Regions from separate parts of the Shewanella sp. SW1 genome, predicted to be linked through region 2. Evidence: riboswitches for the same ligand, from Rfam matches in the RefSeq annotation. Region 2 holds a riboswitch; the other holds the start of a gene.
What was found. A riboswitch is a leader RNA that binds a small molecule or an ion and turns the genes downstream of it on or off. The one in region 2 is predicted to bind thiamine pyrophosphate.
Positions count from the first base shown of each region.

Region 1 (7,806 bases), on a different contig from region 2:
ATGCTGTGTTGGTTATTTTTAACTTAGCCCACTAGGTCCGCAAATAACCGCCTTGCCTAAAGTGCGTTAAACTCCCGCTGAATCATGCATCTTCAGGTTGTTTGGGTATATACTATGCCAACTAACCCAAGGAGGACGCCCCATGGCCGAAGAAACGATTTTCAGCAAAATTATTCGTCGCGAAATTCCCGCGGATATTCTGTATCAAGATGAACTTGTGACTGCCTTTAGAGACATTTCCCCTAAGGCGCCAACGCATATTTTGATTGTGCCGAATCATTTGATCCCAACGGCGAACGACATGAAAGCCTCTGATGAGCCGGTACTTGGCCGTATGATGACGGTTGCGGCTAAATTGGCGGCTGAAGCGGGTATCGCTAAAGATGGCTACCGACTGATCATGAACTGCAATCAACACGGTGGACAAGAAGTCTATCACATTCATTTCCACCTTGTGGGCGGGGAGCCTCTGGGGCCCATGTTGAGCCAAGGCAAATGAAGGTCAATTCGGATTTTTTCCCGTTGACCCAAATGGCGCAGCGGTTTGTGGATCAATTAGCTCAGTGTCGTCGCCTCGGTTTAACCGTATTGGAGGCGAGTGAGCACCATGTGTTGATTGAGTTGCCCTACAGCACTGAATTAATTGGGTATCCCGATACCGGTGTTATCCATGGCGGGGTGATCACTACTTTAATGGATACCGCGTGTGGCAGTGCAGTCGTGAGCGCTATTTTCCATAAATTCAAATTATTAGAAATATCACCCACGCTCGATTTGCGGGTGGATTACATGAAGCCCGCTCAGCCCCATAAGCCAGTGTTTGGATTTGCTGAATGTTACAAGTTGTCTTCTAATATTGCCTTTACCCGTGCAATTGCTTACCAAGACAGTATCGACGATCCCATCGCCCATGCCGTCGGCTCTTTTATGCGGATAAGCCCTGAAATGGTTGGTGATGCCTTTAGGCAAGCGTTAATGGGTGAAGCCGTGCCTGCGATAGGAGAGAGTGATGAGCGCAAATAATTCGATACTAGATGCAGCCAGTACAACTCAAAACGCACAGGTTAAAGCGCCTATTGATGTGCAAGGTATAGTTAAACGCGCCACTGAACTTAATGATTTTGGCCATTTACTTGAACACGTTCCCTATGCCAAATTTATTGGCATGAAGGTGGAGCGTTTTGGTGATGAACTGATTTTTAAATTGCCCGCTAAAGACGACAATATCGGTAATCCTGTATTGCCCGCTATTCATGGCGGCGTGATTGCGGGCTTTATGGAAATGTCAGCGATAGTGCAGTTAATGGTATTTATGCAAACGGCAAAGGTGCCTAAAGTCGTTGATTTTTCAATCGACTATTTACGTGCAGGTCTGCACAAGGATAGTTTTGCTGAGTGTCGTATTACCCGTCAGGGTCGACGAGTCGCCAACGTGAATATTGATTGTTGGCAAACCAATCGTAAGCAGCTTATTGCTACGGCACGGGCACATTTTTTGATTGATTAATCTGATTAAGTTTAGATTGATGAAGCATGACTGATTCACTATTTTAGATTGAGAATGCTTTATTTAACCTATGTTATTAAGCATGAGTTCAGCACTGTTCGATTAGTTTGTCGTTTAATGGGAAATGATGCGCTAGCTGCGTATTTTGTGGCGTGACTAGGAGAAATATATGAAACAAGTTTATACAGGGTTATTACTGGCCGCAGCGCTTACCTTAGGTGCTTGTGCCTCACATACCGCAGGGATTTCAGTGAGCTCACTGGGTGAAACCCGCGTCGATAACTCCAGCTTTGCCAGAGATATTGCGGTACAGAGTGTGGATGCACGCCGAGTCGGTGATTTCGTGCAGGGCTCAGCGTTGATTGTTAGCAAATCCTCTTCCGATATGCGTGTGCAATATAAATTCACTTGGTACGATGCCAGCGGCTTTACTATCGAAGATGAAGCGACCAGCTGGAAATCTGTGAAATTACATGGTAAACAGCAATTGCAAGTCGGCGCTGTTGCACCTAATGCCCAAGTGGTTAAATTTGATGTATACGTGCGTGAAACCTTTTCAAACTAAGCTTGAGTTTACTTCTGTTTAGTTTATTCCGTGTTTAATTGATTTTTTGATATTAAACCCGTTCTAAAATGGCTTACTTCTTTTAAGGAGTAAGCCTTTTTATTCGTTTTACATCAACTTTCAATGACCTTAAGGTCACTCAAATGTTATTAGCTTTCGTCTTTTTGACATTGAAAGTTGCGATAAATCACCCATTTTTAAGCAAAAAGGTTTACGGCAAGGTGAAATCCGGACTTTAGTCCTAAATACATTTAGTGATTGAGCACTACTATCAGCATATTACCACATGAGGATAGAAAGATGACTGCTCATATTAATGCTCAACCTACTGATTTTGCTGAAACTGTTATTATGCCGGGTGATCCACTCCGTGCTAAATATATCGCTGAAACCTATCTTACCGATGCCGTAGAAGTCACGAATGTTCGCAATATGCTTGGTTACACGGGCTTTTACCAAGGACAGCGCATTTCCGTTATGGGTCATGGTATGGGTATTTCATCTATGGTGCTCTATGGCCATGAGCTGATTAATTATTTTGGCGTGAAACGCATTATTCGTATTGGCAGTTTAGGTGCAACACAAAAACATGTACAAATGCGAGATGTCATTTTAGCCCAAGCCGCAGGCACGGATTCACCTACTAACGCTAAGCGTAGTAGTGGCTACCAAATGGCAACTTCTGCGACCTTTTCTTTATTGCATAAAGCCTATACAACAGCGAATGAGAAAGGCATTAGTGTAAAAGTTGGCAATATCTTTAGTGGTGATCTTTATTACGATCCCGATGAAGATATGATCCCCGCACTTGAACGTTTTGGGGTATTAGGTATTGATATGGAAGTGGCGGGGCTTTATGGATTGTCACACCAACAAGGTATCGAATCATTAGCCATTTTAACGGTATCGGATCATTGTTTAACCGGTGAAGAAACTACGGCCGAAGAACGCCAACTCTCTTTTAATAATATGATCGAGCTCGCGTTAGAAACCGCCCTCAATTAGGTTTAAAGCCATCCTTTGAACCCTTAGCATTTCACTTATGGAATGACATAATGAATAATAAAATTACTTTAACAGCCATCAGTTTTCTCGCCAATTTTATTATGGCGGGCTTTGCGACCCAATTTGGGATGTTGATTGAACCCATAGCTGAGAAATTTGCCGCTAATGTTAACGAAGTTGCATCAATTTTTTCATTGCTTAATGGCGGTGCACTCGCGGGAACGATTGCTGCATTTTTCTTTATTGAAAAAATGGGTATCAAAAGAATGACCTTGATAAGTTACAGTCTGGTTGCTCTTTCTGCTCTGGCTTTACATCTAACCAGTTCCCTACAAGTTGTGATGGTAGCAATGACCTTAATTGGTTTTTGTGGCGGTATCGGTCTATGTATTGCTGGTACGATTGTGGTGTCTGTGTGGCAAGAGAAATTACAAAGCACAATGTTAGTGGTGCAAGATGCAACGTTTAATATTGCAGGCGTTATTTTTCCATTGATAACGACTTATGCATTAACAAATTCATTATCATGGAGTTATAGCTATTTAGCCGTAGGTTTAGTGGCGTTCGGTACAGTCATTATTACCTTGTTCACTCATTTCTCTATTTGCGAGCAATCTTCTACAACACAAGAGAAACAACAGTCTGAATGGAATCTCGGTATTATTAGTGGAGGTATTGGTTTATTTTTAGGAATGTTGGCTTTATATACTTTTTTAACTTGGGCACCTTTATTTGTAAAACAAAAATTTGATATTCCGTTTGAAGATGCCGGTAATATTATTACCCAGTATTGGTCCGCTGCGCTAATTGGGGCGTTAATTTCGACTGTGATTGTGACTCGTGTAAAAATTCACCATTTCTTAGTCGGTATTATTGCTTTAGCTATGGTGATCACCGCTGCCATTGTCAGTACCAATAATCTTAATTGGATAGCTTATTTAACCTATGGTTACGGTTTTGTGTGTGCCGCGCTTTATAATGCATTTATTGCTTATGGCGTGTCTTTTGTAAAAAAAGCCAGCAGCAAAAATGTGTCATATATTCTTATTAGCGGAAGTGCTGGGGCGATGTTTAGCCCAGCCATCAGTTCTTTCTTTGAACGTATTATCGGATTACAAACAGTGATGTATGTGATACCTCTGCTTTACGCAGCGATATTTATGCTATTGATCGTTTCAAGTCGGATGAAATCGGCTATGGAACAACACTCGCCATCCGTAAGTTAATTTACCTGTGCATCCATCCCACACTCGGTTGTTAAATTAAGTCGAGTGTGGGTTATGTTGAAAGCGGTTATATACCTGCTTCAACAAATTTCTTGAGTGCGTTGAGATTACAAATCCGAATGCCATCTTTTTTCCGCTCAATTAAGCCTCGTTCCTCAAGATTTTGTAGCGCCCGACGGTAGACTCGGTCGGTAGTGCCAAATCGTTCAGCCTCTAAATAACGTTTACTAAAGCCATCTACGGGCAAGTCATTTAAGTATTCATGGTAAATATCAAATGCCACGTTATAACTGATGGGATAGAGCAGTCGCCGAGTAAAAATATCCACTGTGTCTTGGTAGTCAATCGCAATTGCACTAGCGAAAAATAGCGCGAGTTGAGGGTGTTGACCGAGGCAATGTTGCAGTTTTTCAGCGCTAATCAACATGATTTCTAAGGGTTCACTGGCAATAATGTCTAGTTGACAATGGTACTGGGTGAAGAACTCCATTTCGCCAAACAGCTGTGAATCACAATCAATAGTACCTAATTGAAAACACCGACCATTTCTCGCGGTATGGCCGAGTGATACGCGACCTTGCTTCACCAATACAAGTGATGCCATCGCTTCCCCCTGCGTCATGAGGTGAGCGCCTTTTTTGAGCATTTTTATTTCGCTGATGCAGCTAAGTACAACCGCTTCAATAAGTGGATAGTCTTGCTCCCATCGCTGGCTATAACGTCCTTTCGATAAAGGTTTTAGCTGCATCGACTATGATCCTCTTACTGTGTTCGAAATTGCGACCTTCTATAGCATTATCATGATAGGCGGTCAAATGGACGAAAGGATTTAGGCGGCTACTAAAGATATTTTCATCATACGGACTGAAGGGCAGTGGTTTTCGCGACATTTAATTGAATCGCAGAGATAAGAGTGCCCACTTTTTATTTCCGTCATGTATACTAGGCGCCGCCAAGGGGTGTTTGTTGTGCATTAATGTTACTCTGATTTTAACGTTAACGGCTGCAAACTGAGATGTCATCTGACGAACCCTTAGAACCTGATCCGGCTAATACCGGCGTAGGAATGGGCCAATCAACAGCACACTTCTGAATCGCTTATTCGTTGCCGGATCTCAAACATTATATTTGAGGTCCTATGTCAAACCGTAAAACGTCAAACCATCAATCTCCATTTTCAACCGTATCGCCAAGCTTATTTTTAGCCCGAGCGCCGCTGGCGTTAGCCATCGCCGCAGCGCTGAGCACCCCTGTTTTTGCACAAACCGACGCTATCGATAAACCCGATCCCAGCACTGAGATGGAAGTCATGGTGGTGACGGCGGATTTTCGCAGTTCAAGCTTAGAAAAAATGCCCTCCAGCATTACCGTTATCGACAGTCAAAAAATTCAAGATGAAAGTGCGCAACACTTTGAAGATCTGCTTAATTCTATCGCCAATTTTAACTGGTCAGGTGGAAGCTCTCGGCCGAAATATTTTCAAATTCGCGGTGTAGGGGAGCAGGAGCAATACCAAGGCGCACCTAATTCTTCCGTGGGTTACATCATAGATGATATCGATTTATCCGGTATTGGCATGGTGTCGAGCATGTACGATTTACAGCAGGTCGAAGTGCTTCGTGGACCGCAGGGGACGCGTTATGGCGCGAATGCCTTAGCGGGATTGATTTATCTGAAGAGTAACGATCCAACTGATGTGTTTGAGCATGGCGGCGAAGTGTCGTTAGGCGATGATGATTTACGCACTTTTAGTGGTTTCAGTTCTGGCCCATTAACGGATTCTGGCAAGCTGCTTTATCGTGTGTCAATGCAGCAACATCAGCAAAATGGTTACCACGATAACTTGTATTTAGACCGTGATGATACAAATGGTCGCGATGAATTCAGCGGCCGCGCTAAGCTGCGCTGGTATGCGACAGATGATTTGCAGTTTGATTTAACTGTGCTGCATGCCGATTTTGATAATGGCTATGATGTCTGGAGTTTAACCAATTCACCAACCCAGACAACATCGGATCAACCGGGTGTTGATAGCCAGCGCACCACAGGCGCGGGTTTTAAAGCGATCTATTCCGGCGCAGAAAACTTCGAATTAACTTCGTTAACCTCTTTTGCGAATACCGATCACCATTACAGTTACGATGGTGATTGGGCTAACTCAGAATATTGGGCCTCTAAGCAATGCAATGATGACAATGGCAATCTGGCGCCGTGTCAATACGATTATTTTTGGGATAAAACGGGTCAGCGTAAAACCGTGTCGCAAGAGTTTCGCTTAAGTTCTACCGAGCAGGGCCGTATTTTTGCAGAAAGTACTGATTGGTTGCTTGGTGTGTATGCCATGAATCTGAAAGAAGATAACCAATTGTATTCTGAGTACAATACTTCGCTAGATGAAGTCTTAGACTCAGAGTATGAGGCGACAAACTATGCACTGTTTGGCCAGCTTGATACGGATTTGGGCTCAAATTATGCTTTATCTGTGGGTCTACGTTTAGAGCGTCGCAACAGTCATTACTCTGATACGAATAACGATAATTTCGACCCGAGCGAAACCATGTGGGGCGGTCATATTGCTGTGAGTAAAGTGCTGAACGACTCACACAATGCTTATATCCGAGTCGCACGCGGTTACAAGGCGGGCGGTTTCAACATGACTTTGCCCGTCGAATTGAACGATAAAAAAGAGTTTAGTACTGAGACGCTCTATAACTATGAAATCGGCCTTAAATCCCATTGGTTAGCGGGACTTATCGATACTAATTTGGCGCTGTTCTATATGGACAGACAAGATCAACAGGTGGCTGCATCACAGCAAGATCCCGATAAACCACAGCGTTTTATCTTGTTCACTGAAAATGCAGGCAGTTCGAATAACTATGGCGCTGAGTTAGATGCAACCTGGTATGCCACCGATAATCTGCAAGTTTACTCAAGCTTAGGTTGGTTAGAAACGGCCTACGGTGACTACCAGTATCAGGATAAATATGGCACTGAGGTGGATTTAACTGGCCGCGATCTTGCCCATTCTCCACATCTTACCTACAGCCTTGGCGGGACTTATCGTGCCAATTCGGGTTGGTTTGCTAACCTGAATCTTAGCGGTAAGAGTGAATTCTATTATTCAGACAGCAATGAATCCCGCTCTGAACCCTACACTATCGTCAATGCCCGCGTAGGTTATGAGGCGAGCGCATGGTCGGCATATTTATGGGGACGCAATCTGTTTAATGAAGAATACGGTGTGCGTGGCTTCTATTTTGGCAATGAGCCAGATAACGGTTGGGCGGAAAAGCAATATATTCGTTACGGCGATCCGCGTCAGATTGGCGTAACCTTTAACGTTAAGTTTATGTAATAGCTCATTTTAAAATGAGCATAATCATTTAAGTGTTAACTGAACTGTAGCCCAGTATTTGGGCTACAGCCTTACTTCAGAATATCAAGGAATTAAAATGAAACTGACCGCAGAAATTAGCATGTATCCCTTTAATGAAAATTAC
Region 1 covers NZ_JAKKSG010000003.1:55,364-63,169, forward strand. Annotated here, with positions in the region: gene hinT (purine nucleoside phosphoramidase) at 143-499, shown strand; gene L5M71_RS03480 (PaaI family thioesterase) at 496-1,023, shown strand; gene L5M71_RS03485 (PaaI family thioesterase) at 1,010-1,507, shown strand; gene L5M71_RS03490 (YcfL family protein) at 1,677-2,072, shown strand; gene deoD (purine-nucleoside phosphorylase) at 2,373-3,077, shown strand; gene tsgA (MFS transporter TsgA) at 3,128-4,303, shown strand; gene L5M71_RS03505 (Crp/Fnr family transcriptional regulator) at 4,371-5,051, opposite strand; TPP riboswitch at 5,249-5,387, shown strand; gene L5M71_RS03510 (TonB-dependent receptor) at 5,442-7,661, shown strand; gene L5M71_RS03515 (hypothetical protein) at 7,759-7,806, shown strand, end outside.
Region 1: another riboswitch for thiamine pyrophosphate. It lies ahead of L5M71_RS03510 (TonB-dependent receptor); the one in region 2 lies ahead of thiC (phosphomethylpyrimidine synthase ThiC).

Region 2 (7,806 bases):
CTTGTAGCAGGTTGCATTCGCATTGAACTTTGCTCTGTTTGCCTCCTCTAATCTGCGTTGAGCACTCGTAAGTAAATGCAATTATTGGGTAATTCGCTTTCAATATTCACCAACCCGATATTGGATTGATATTGATTAGAGTGTAATCGTTCCACGTTAAGCATCATTGAAATCAATGGATACTATACAAAACCTAAGGATGGATTTTGCCTTTTCAACATCAACCCAAGGCCGCGCCTTTATTGACAGCATCTCCTACAGCGATAGCGATTGGAGATGATGCTGATAGTGCTTTGCTTTTTTCGGTCACATCGCCAGAAGGTGAGTCTTTTATTGCATTTGATCATCACTTCGGTGATCTGGATACTGCTCAAACGCCTGTTTTTACCACTGATGCCGAGCCGTCAGCGTTCAATAGCGGTGCAGGCCTTTTAGTCACTGAGCATGGCACCCAATCTATAGACCAAGAGCAAGCCCAAGATTTGGTACTGCAAGAAATCCATGCTGAACATCAAGATCAACATCAAGATAAATTGGTTGCTGAATCTGAATCCAAACCTGAACTGTTTAGGACGATACAAACTAGTGCTCAGGGATTGGGGACGGGATCCGTTTTGCGTGCTCGTCAGCCGTATTTCAAAGGATTCAGTTTGTTATTTTTTGTGCTCTTAGTGCATGCGTGTTTATTTTTACTTATCTGCATTTTGTGGCGCCCGCAGTTAAATCCCTTTGGATTAACTGAAACAGAAAGCCGTGGCCCTAAAGTGACAGCGATCAAGGCTTACTTTATTTATGCTCCCGCGGTAGAGAAAGCCGAAACCTCGGAGTCCAAAACTGAGATCAAGGCCGAGGATAAGACTGAAGCGACAAGTTCTGTTACGCCTACAATTGTTCCCACACCTCAAACTCAAGTGAAGCCTCTGCCAATACTTGAAAAGGTCATGCCTGAAACAATAGCACCCGAAAAGGCCGTCTCTGAAAAAGTAGAGTCGGAAAAAGTGAACCCAGATACGGTTAAACCGAACATCACTCAATCGAGCCAATCTCAATCAAAGAAAACTCAATCAAGTGCCCAAAGTGAAGTACAGCCCGCGGAAGTGACGGCAAAAAAACCAACTAATACGCTTGATACCACAGAAATGAAGCCGCAGCTTGGCGCTAAGAGTTCGCCCGCAGCAGAAGGTGAGAGCACAATAGCGACAAGCTCAAGCATGAGTTTATTCACCCAGCAATATTTTGAACGTCAGCGCGAGCAAGCGCTCGATGCTCTCGTCATTGAACAGGCCGATAAGTTCACCCGGAAATCGAATATGAGTGAAATGAGCCCAGAGATGGAGGTGCTATTTGTCCCTAACGCCGATGATTTCGGTGGCACAACGAGTTTAGATTTACCCTTAGACCCAAATCGTATTGTGCGTAAAGGGGATACTTGTTATCGCGTGGTACAAGTCGGCACTCAAGTTAATCCTAACGCCGAAAATTTAGGTTTTCCCATTAACTGCAGTGGCAAAAAAATCAATCAAGTTATTGATGATGCCATTCAATCTCGATTAAACAAAATGATGCTCAAACCCCATAAATAGTGACTTTCTTTTATGATTTATTTTCATTCTAATTATAGCTTTTTTAGTTTAATTTTATTTAATCAATTAAAAACAATTAATTATGAATCTTTATTTTGGATTGGTGGTTAAGATTTTTAATTGCTTTTTTCCTTGTTTGTTGCTGCCGCTTCTGTCTATACTGCGCACTCATCTTGTCGGAGTGCCTCTTGGCTGAGACCGTTTATTCGGGATCCGTTGAACCTGATCAGGTTAAAACCTGCGAAGGAAACAAGCGTAATAACACACATTAAATCGCCAAAATAGACGGCTTGAACACCTGTTAACTCAGCAGTGTTTTAAGCCTTAATGTTTAGATTTAATCGTTATTGAGCAGGGTAACTCAATTTTTGAAGCCAGTGTTGGCCACAAAAATTGATTGCCATGCCCAGCTATCAACAACTCAATTCTCCAGACAAGCAACTCCATTTTTTAACGTGAGATTGCTTATGTCCAGTTCAAACCCAAACCCAGCTGTAGCTGCCAGTGCGATAGAAATCACAGCGCCAGAATCGACAATCCCTAATAAATCGACTGAGTCTAGTCAATCAATCGTGCCTCAGGCGCCGAGTCGCCGCGAAACCCGTGCGCAGGCCCAAGCCTTTATCGATACGCTAGCGCCACTGCAACATCCTAATTCACAAAAGATTTATCTCGAGGGTTCCAGTGCCGATATTCGCGTTGGCATGCGGCAAATTCTGCAGACTGACACCTTGGTCGGCGGCACAGATGATGCGCCCATCATGGAAAAAAATCCGCCAATCCGCGTGTACGATTGCGCCGGACCTTATTCCGATCCTGAGGCCGACATCAATGTGCGTCTAGGCCTTGGTAAATTAAGACAAAACTGGATTCTAGCCCGCAACGACACAGAGCAATTATCCTGCGCGACCTCAGACTTTACCCAACAAAGACTTGCCGACGACGGTTTAGATCATCTGCGTTTTGAGGCTGGCTCGAGTGCCATTGTCCGCCCATGCAGAGCGCTGCAGGGCAAACGAGTCAGTCAATTACACTATGCCCGTCAAGGGATTATCACGCCAGAAATGGAATATGTGGCGATCCGCGAGAACATGGCACTTGCGCAAGTACAGGATGAAATCCTCAATCGTAAAGCCAAGGGCGAAGCCTTTGGTGCCTTAGTCGGCGAACCGATTACCGCCGAATTTGTCCGCGCCGAAGTTGCCCGTGGCCGCGCGATTATTCCGCTGAATATTAACCATCCCGAAGCCGAACCTATGATTATCGGGCGTAATTTTCTGGTGAAAGTGAACGCCAATATCGGTAACTCGGCGGTGACGTCTTCCATCGAGGAAGAAGTGGAAAAGCTTGTCTGGTCAACCCGTTGGGGTGCAGATACTGTCATGGATTTATCCACGGGTCGTTATATTCACGAAACCCGCGAGTGGATCATCCGCAACTCACCAGTGCCCATCGGCACAGTGCCGATTTATCAAGCGCTGGAGAAAGTGAACGGCGTGGCAGAGGATTTAACCTGGGAAGTGTTTCGCGATACCTTGATTGAACAAGCTGAGCAAGGTGTTGATTACTTTACGATTCATGCTGGTGTACTGCTACGTTATGTGCCGATGACGGCTAAACGCGTTACTGGGATCGTTTCCCGCGGCGGTTCAATCATGGCCAAATGGTGCCTGAGTCATCACAAGGAAAACTTCCTCTACAGCCATTTTCGTGAGATCTGTGAGCTTTGCGTCGCCTACGATGTATCCCTGTCCTTAGGTGATGGTATGCGTCCAGGCTCGATTGCCGACGCTAATGATGCCGCCCAGTTTGCAGAGCTTGAAACCTTAGGTGAGCTAGTCAAAATCGCGTGGGAATACGACGTACAAACCATTATCGAAGGACCGGGACATATCCCGATGCAGCTCATTAAAGAGAACATGGACAAGCAGTTAGCTCACTGCGATGAAGCGCCTTTTTACACGCTTGGCCCACAAATCACCGATATCGCACCTGGGTATGATCATTTTACCTCCGGCATAGGTGCGGCCATGATCGCTTGGTACGGCTGCGCTATGTTGTGTTATGTCACGCCAAAAGAACATTTAGGATTACCGAATAAACAAGATGTTAAGCAAGGTTTGATTGCTTATAAGATTGCTGCCCACGCCGCCGATGTGGCGAAAGGTCATCCGAGTGCGCAAATTCGTGATAATGCGCTGGCAAAGGCGCGTTTCGAATTCCGCTGGGAAGATCAATATAATTTAGGACTCGATCCTGAAACCGCGCGTGCTTATCACGATGAATCTTTACCGCAGGAATCCGCTAAAGTCGCGCATTTTTGCTCTATGTGTGGCCCTAAATTTTGTTCGATGAAAATCACCCAAGATGTTCGCGCCTATGCCGCTGGCTTAGAGGCGGCACAAGCGAAGGCGGAGCAAGTTGAAGCGGCTGCCCAAGCTATGCAAGTCACAATCAAGACGCCGCAGGAGTTGGAGGCGGCAATGGCGCTAAAATCGGCACAATTTGCTGCCTCGGGCGCCGAGATCTATCAGGTGATAGACAAGCAGGTAAAAGATAAGCTTGTCGCCGAAGCTGAGGAAGCCTAATTATGCTGGGTATTCATGGGGGGAAATTGCCCATGAATACCGAGCGCCCCGCGTTTGTCTGGACTATAGCCGGTTCAGACAGCGGCGGCGGTGCCGGTATTCAGGCGGACTTGGCCACGATTCAAGATTTGGGCTGTCACAGTTGCAGCGTGATCACCACAGTGACGGCGCAAAGCTCAGTGGCGGTCACTTTAGTCGAGCCCGTATCTGCGGCGATGTTAATGGCTCAGTTGACCACTTTACTTTCAGACTTGCCACCCAAAGCGATCAAAATCGGCTTACTGGCAGATCAATCTCAAGTCGCATTGCTGGCAGATTGGATCGCGAGTTTTAAAATCCACTATCCATCAGTGCCTGTGATTGTCGATCCTGTGATGGTCGCCAGTTGTGGTGATGCATTAGCAGTAGATAACAGTCAGGATATAAAAAGTACGGCCAAATCAGCTTTAGATTTCAAGCCTTTCAGAGGCTTAATCGAACTTATCACGCCCAACGTGCTCGAACTTGGGCGGTTAACTCACAGTGATGTTTCGACCAAATCGCAGTTCGTTGCTGCAGCACAGGCTTTATCCCAAAGTTTAGATTGCAATGTGCTCGCTAAAGGGGGCGATGTGAGCTTTGGCAGCACTGATATTCTTGATGATACTCATACTAAAACTCACGATAACACTCATGCTCAAACTCAGGCTAACGTTCATGTTAGCACTCTCGATAGCAACGGCTGGGATTTTGAGCTTGCCGAGGATTATCTGGTTTGCCATCAAGTACGCGCTAGCTCTGAGCTGCATCAAAATGGGCGTTTCTGGTTGGCAAGTCAGCGTGTTAATACCCGTCATAACCATGGTAGCGGCTGTACTTTGTCATCGGCCATTGCCGCCGTGTTAGCGCAGGGTTTTGTATTGCAAGATGCGGTGGTTGTTGCAAAAGCCTATGTGAGTCAAGGCTTAAGCTCGGCGATTGGTTTAGGGCAAGGTCCAGGGCCGTTGGCCCGTACGGGGTGGCCCAATGACTTGTCCCGCTATGCCAAGATAAATCTGTGTGATGGCAATTTTATAAGTCATCACCTCAATCAACATCTTGATGTCAGAAGTGATTTAGTTGCAACAGTTTTATCTGCAACAGATCAGGCAACCGCTCAGGTAAGAATAGCCTCGACGCTGCCGCAATACATTTCAGCCCACGGTTTTAAAGTGCTCGATGCCGATCTTGGTGTTTATCCCGTGGTGAGTGATTTAACCATGCTGAAAAGTTTGTTAGTTGCGGGCGTTAAAACCGTGCAGTTACGGATAAAAACCGACATCAGCGAGTTATCTAGTGCAGTGCTAGCCGAATCTGATTTAGGCAAATGTGAGTCAGGTAAGTCTGAGTTGGTTGGCTCTGAATTAGAAGCACAAATTCAAACGGCCATTGCCTTAGGTAAGCATTTTAATGCTCAGCTTTTTATTAATGATCACTGGCAGTTAGCTATAAAGCATCATGCCTTTGGGGTACATTTAGGCCAAGAAGATCTCGCCGTTACCGACTTAGCGGCCATTCAGTCGGCTGGGCTCGCATTAGGTGTATCCAGCCACAGTTATTTTGAGTTGCTACTGGCGCATCAATACTCGCCATCCTACATAGCGCTTGGGCATATATTCCCAACCACGACGAAGCAAATGCCTTCGGCGCCCCAAGGGCTCGCAAAACTTAAACATTATGTGGCGTTACTCCAAGACCACTATCCCTTGGTCGCCATTGGCGGCATCGACTTAGCTAATCTGGCAAAGGTGAAAGCCACTGGGGTGGGCAATATTGCTGTGGTGCGCGCCATAACCGAGGCTCAGGATCCAGTCGCAGCGTTTGCAGAGTTGAGCCAAGCTTGGGAGCAATGTAGCTTGTCTGAAGAACTGGCTGTAAAGCATGAGTTGGTTGCTAAGCATGAGTAAAAACCAACCGCTTGCTCACGCAGAGGTTCTTTGCGACGGTACACAAAGCGCTCATACACTCAGTGATTCAGATTTCATGCGTTATTCTCGGCAAGTCTTATTGCCAGAGGTCGGTGAGGCAGGGCAATTGCAATTGGTCGACGCCAGCGTTGTTATTGTAGGGCTTGGCGGCTTAGGGCAATTGGCGGCGCAGTATCTGGCTTGTGCTGGCATTGGCAACTTGACCTTAATCGACATGGATAAGGTTGAAGTTTCGAATCTACCAAGACAATTGCTATTCACCGATGCCGACATTGGACTCAATAAGGCGCGAGTTGCCAAGCAAAAGCTCAAAGGCTTAGCGCCGCAGTGCACTGTTACTGCCCATGAAACAGCATTTAGTGCTGAGACATCAGCTCATCACTTCGCTGAGGTTTTACAATTAAAACAACAGGGTAAAAGAGGGCTCGTGCTTGACTGCACTGATAACTTTGCGACCCGCCAAGCCATTAATCGCAGCAGTATCGAAGCTGCTTTACCTTTAGTCAGCGCGTCAATCGCAGCATTTAGCGGCCAATTGTTTGCAGTCGATCAAGTGCAGTTCCCCTCTGGTGGTTGTTATCACTGTATTTTCCCCGCACAGACGAGAGTGTCACAGAGCTGCAGTACCCAAGGCGTACTTGGTCCGAGCGTGGGCGTGATGGCGTCAATGCAATCTTTGGTGGCTATGCAACTTTTGTTGAATATGGATAGTTGTAATGAATCGAAAAGTGCCTTGTTGGGGCGTTTTTGGCGCTTCGACGCTAAATCACTTTCATGGACTGCGGCGATATTAACGCGGGATCCCCATTGTGACATATGTGGCCCCAAAGGGGCTTATCTATCATCAAATAAAGATAATCTTGAGGTTTGATATGATTTTAATTCACATAAATAATATCCCACAGTCGTTGACTGAACCGACTTCGCTCGCGGCTGTGATCCTCGCGCAAGATATTGCCCTCGACTCAGTTGCTATCGTGTTGAATGCAGAGGTGGTTCCGCGCAACCGCTGGCAATCTATTCTCTGCCAACATGAAGATAAATTAGAACTTTTTTCAGCAGTGGCGGGAGGCTAATATGTTAACGATTGCCGATGTGGAGTTTGAATCACGGTTATTTACCGGAACGGGAAAATTCAGCAATAGCCAAGTGATGCTTGAGGCGATAACGGCTTCAAAATCGCAGTTAGTGACAGTCGCGATGAAAAGAATTGATTTTAAAATGGGGTTTGATGATTTACTCACGCCGTTACGTCAAGCGGGTGTCCGGCTATTGCCTAACACTTCGGGGGCGAGAAACGCCAAGGAAGCGGTGTTTGCGGCAGAGCTTGCCCGTGAAATGCTGGGAACTCATTGGATTAAGCTCGAAATCCACCCCGATCCTAAGTACCTGATGCCCGATGCAATTGAAACCTTAGCAGCGGCCAAGATTCTCTGTGATAAAGGTTTTATCGTGATGCCCTATGTGCATGCCGATCCTGTGCTGTGCCGTCGTTTGGAAGAAGTGGGCTGCGCTGCTGTTATGCCACTGGCGAGTCCGATTGGCAGTAATCAAGGTTTAGTCACTGAAAGCTTTTTAAAAATCATCATAGAGCAGGCGCGGGTGCCAGTGGTGATCGATGCCGGCATTGGCGCGCCTTCACAGGCTGCGCGAGCAATGGAGCTGGGCGCCGATGCGGTGCTCGTTAAC
Region 2 covers NZ_JAKKSG010000010.1:123,732-131,537, reverse strand. Annotated here, with positions in the region: gene L5M71_RS10880 (hypothetical protein) at 207-1,583, shown strand; TPP riboswitch at 1,751-1,849, shown strand; gene thiC (phosphomethylpyrimidine synthase ThiC) at 2,051-4,171, shown strand; gene thiE (thiamine phosphate synthase) at 4,174-6,096, shown strand; gene L5M71_RS10865 (HesA/MoeB/ThiF family protein) at 6,089-6,988, shown strand; gene thiS (sulfur carrier protein ThiS) at 6,990-7,193, shown strand; gene L5M71_RS10855 (thiazole synthase) at 7,195-7,806, shown strand, end outside.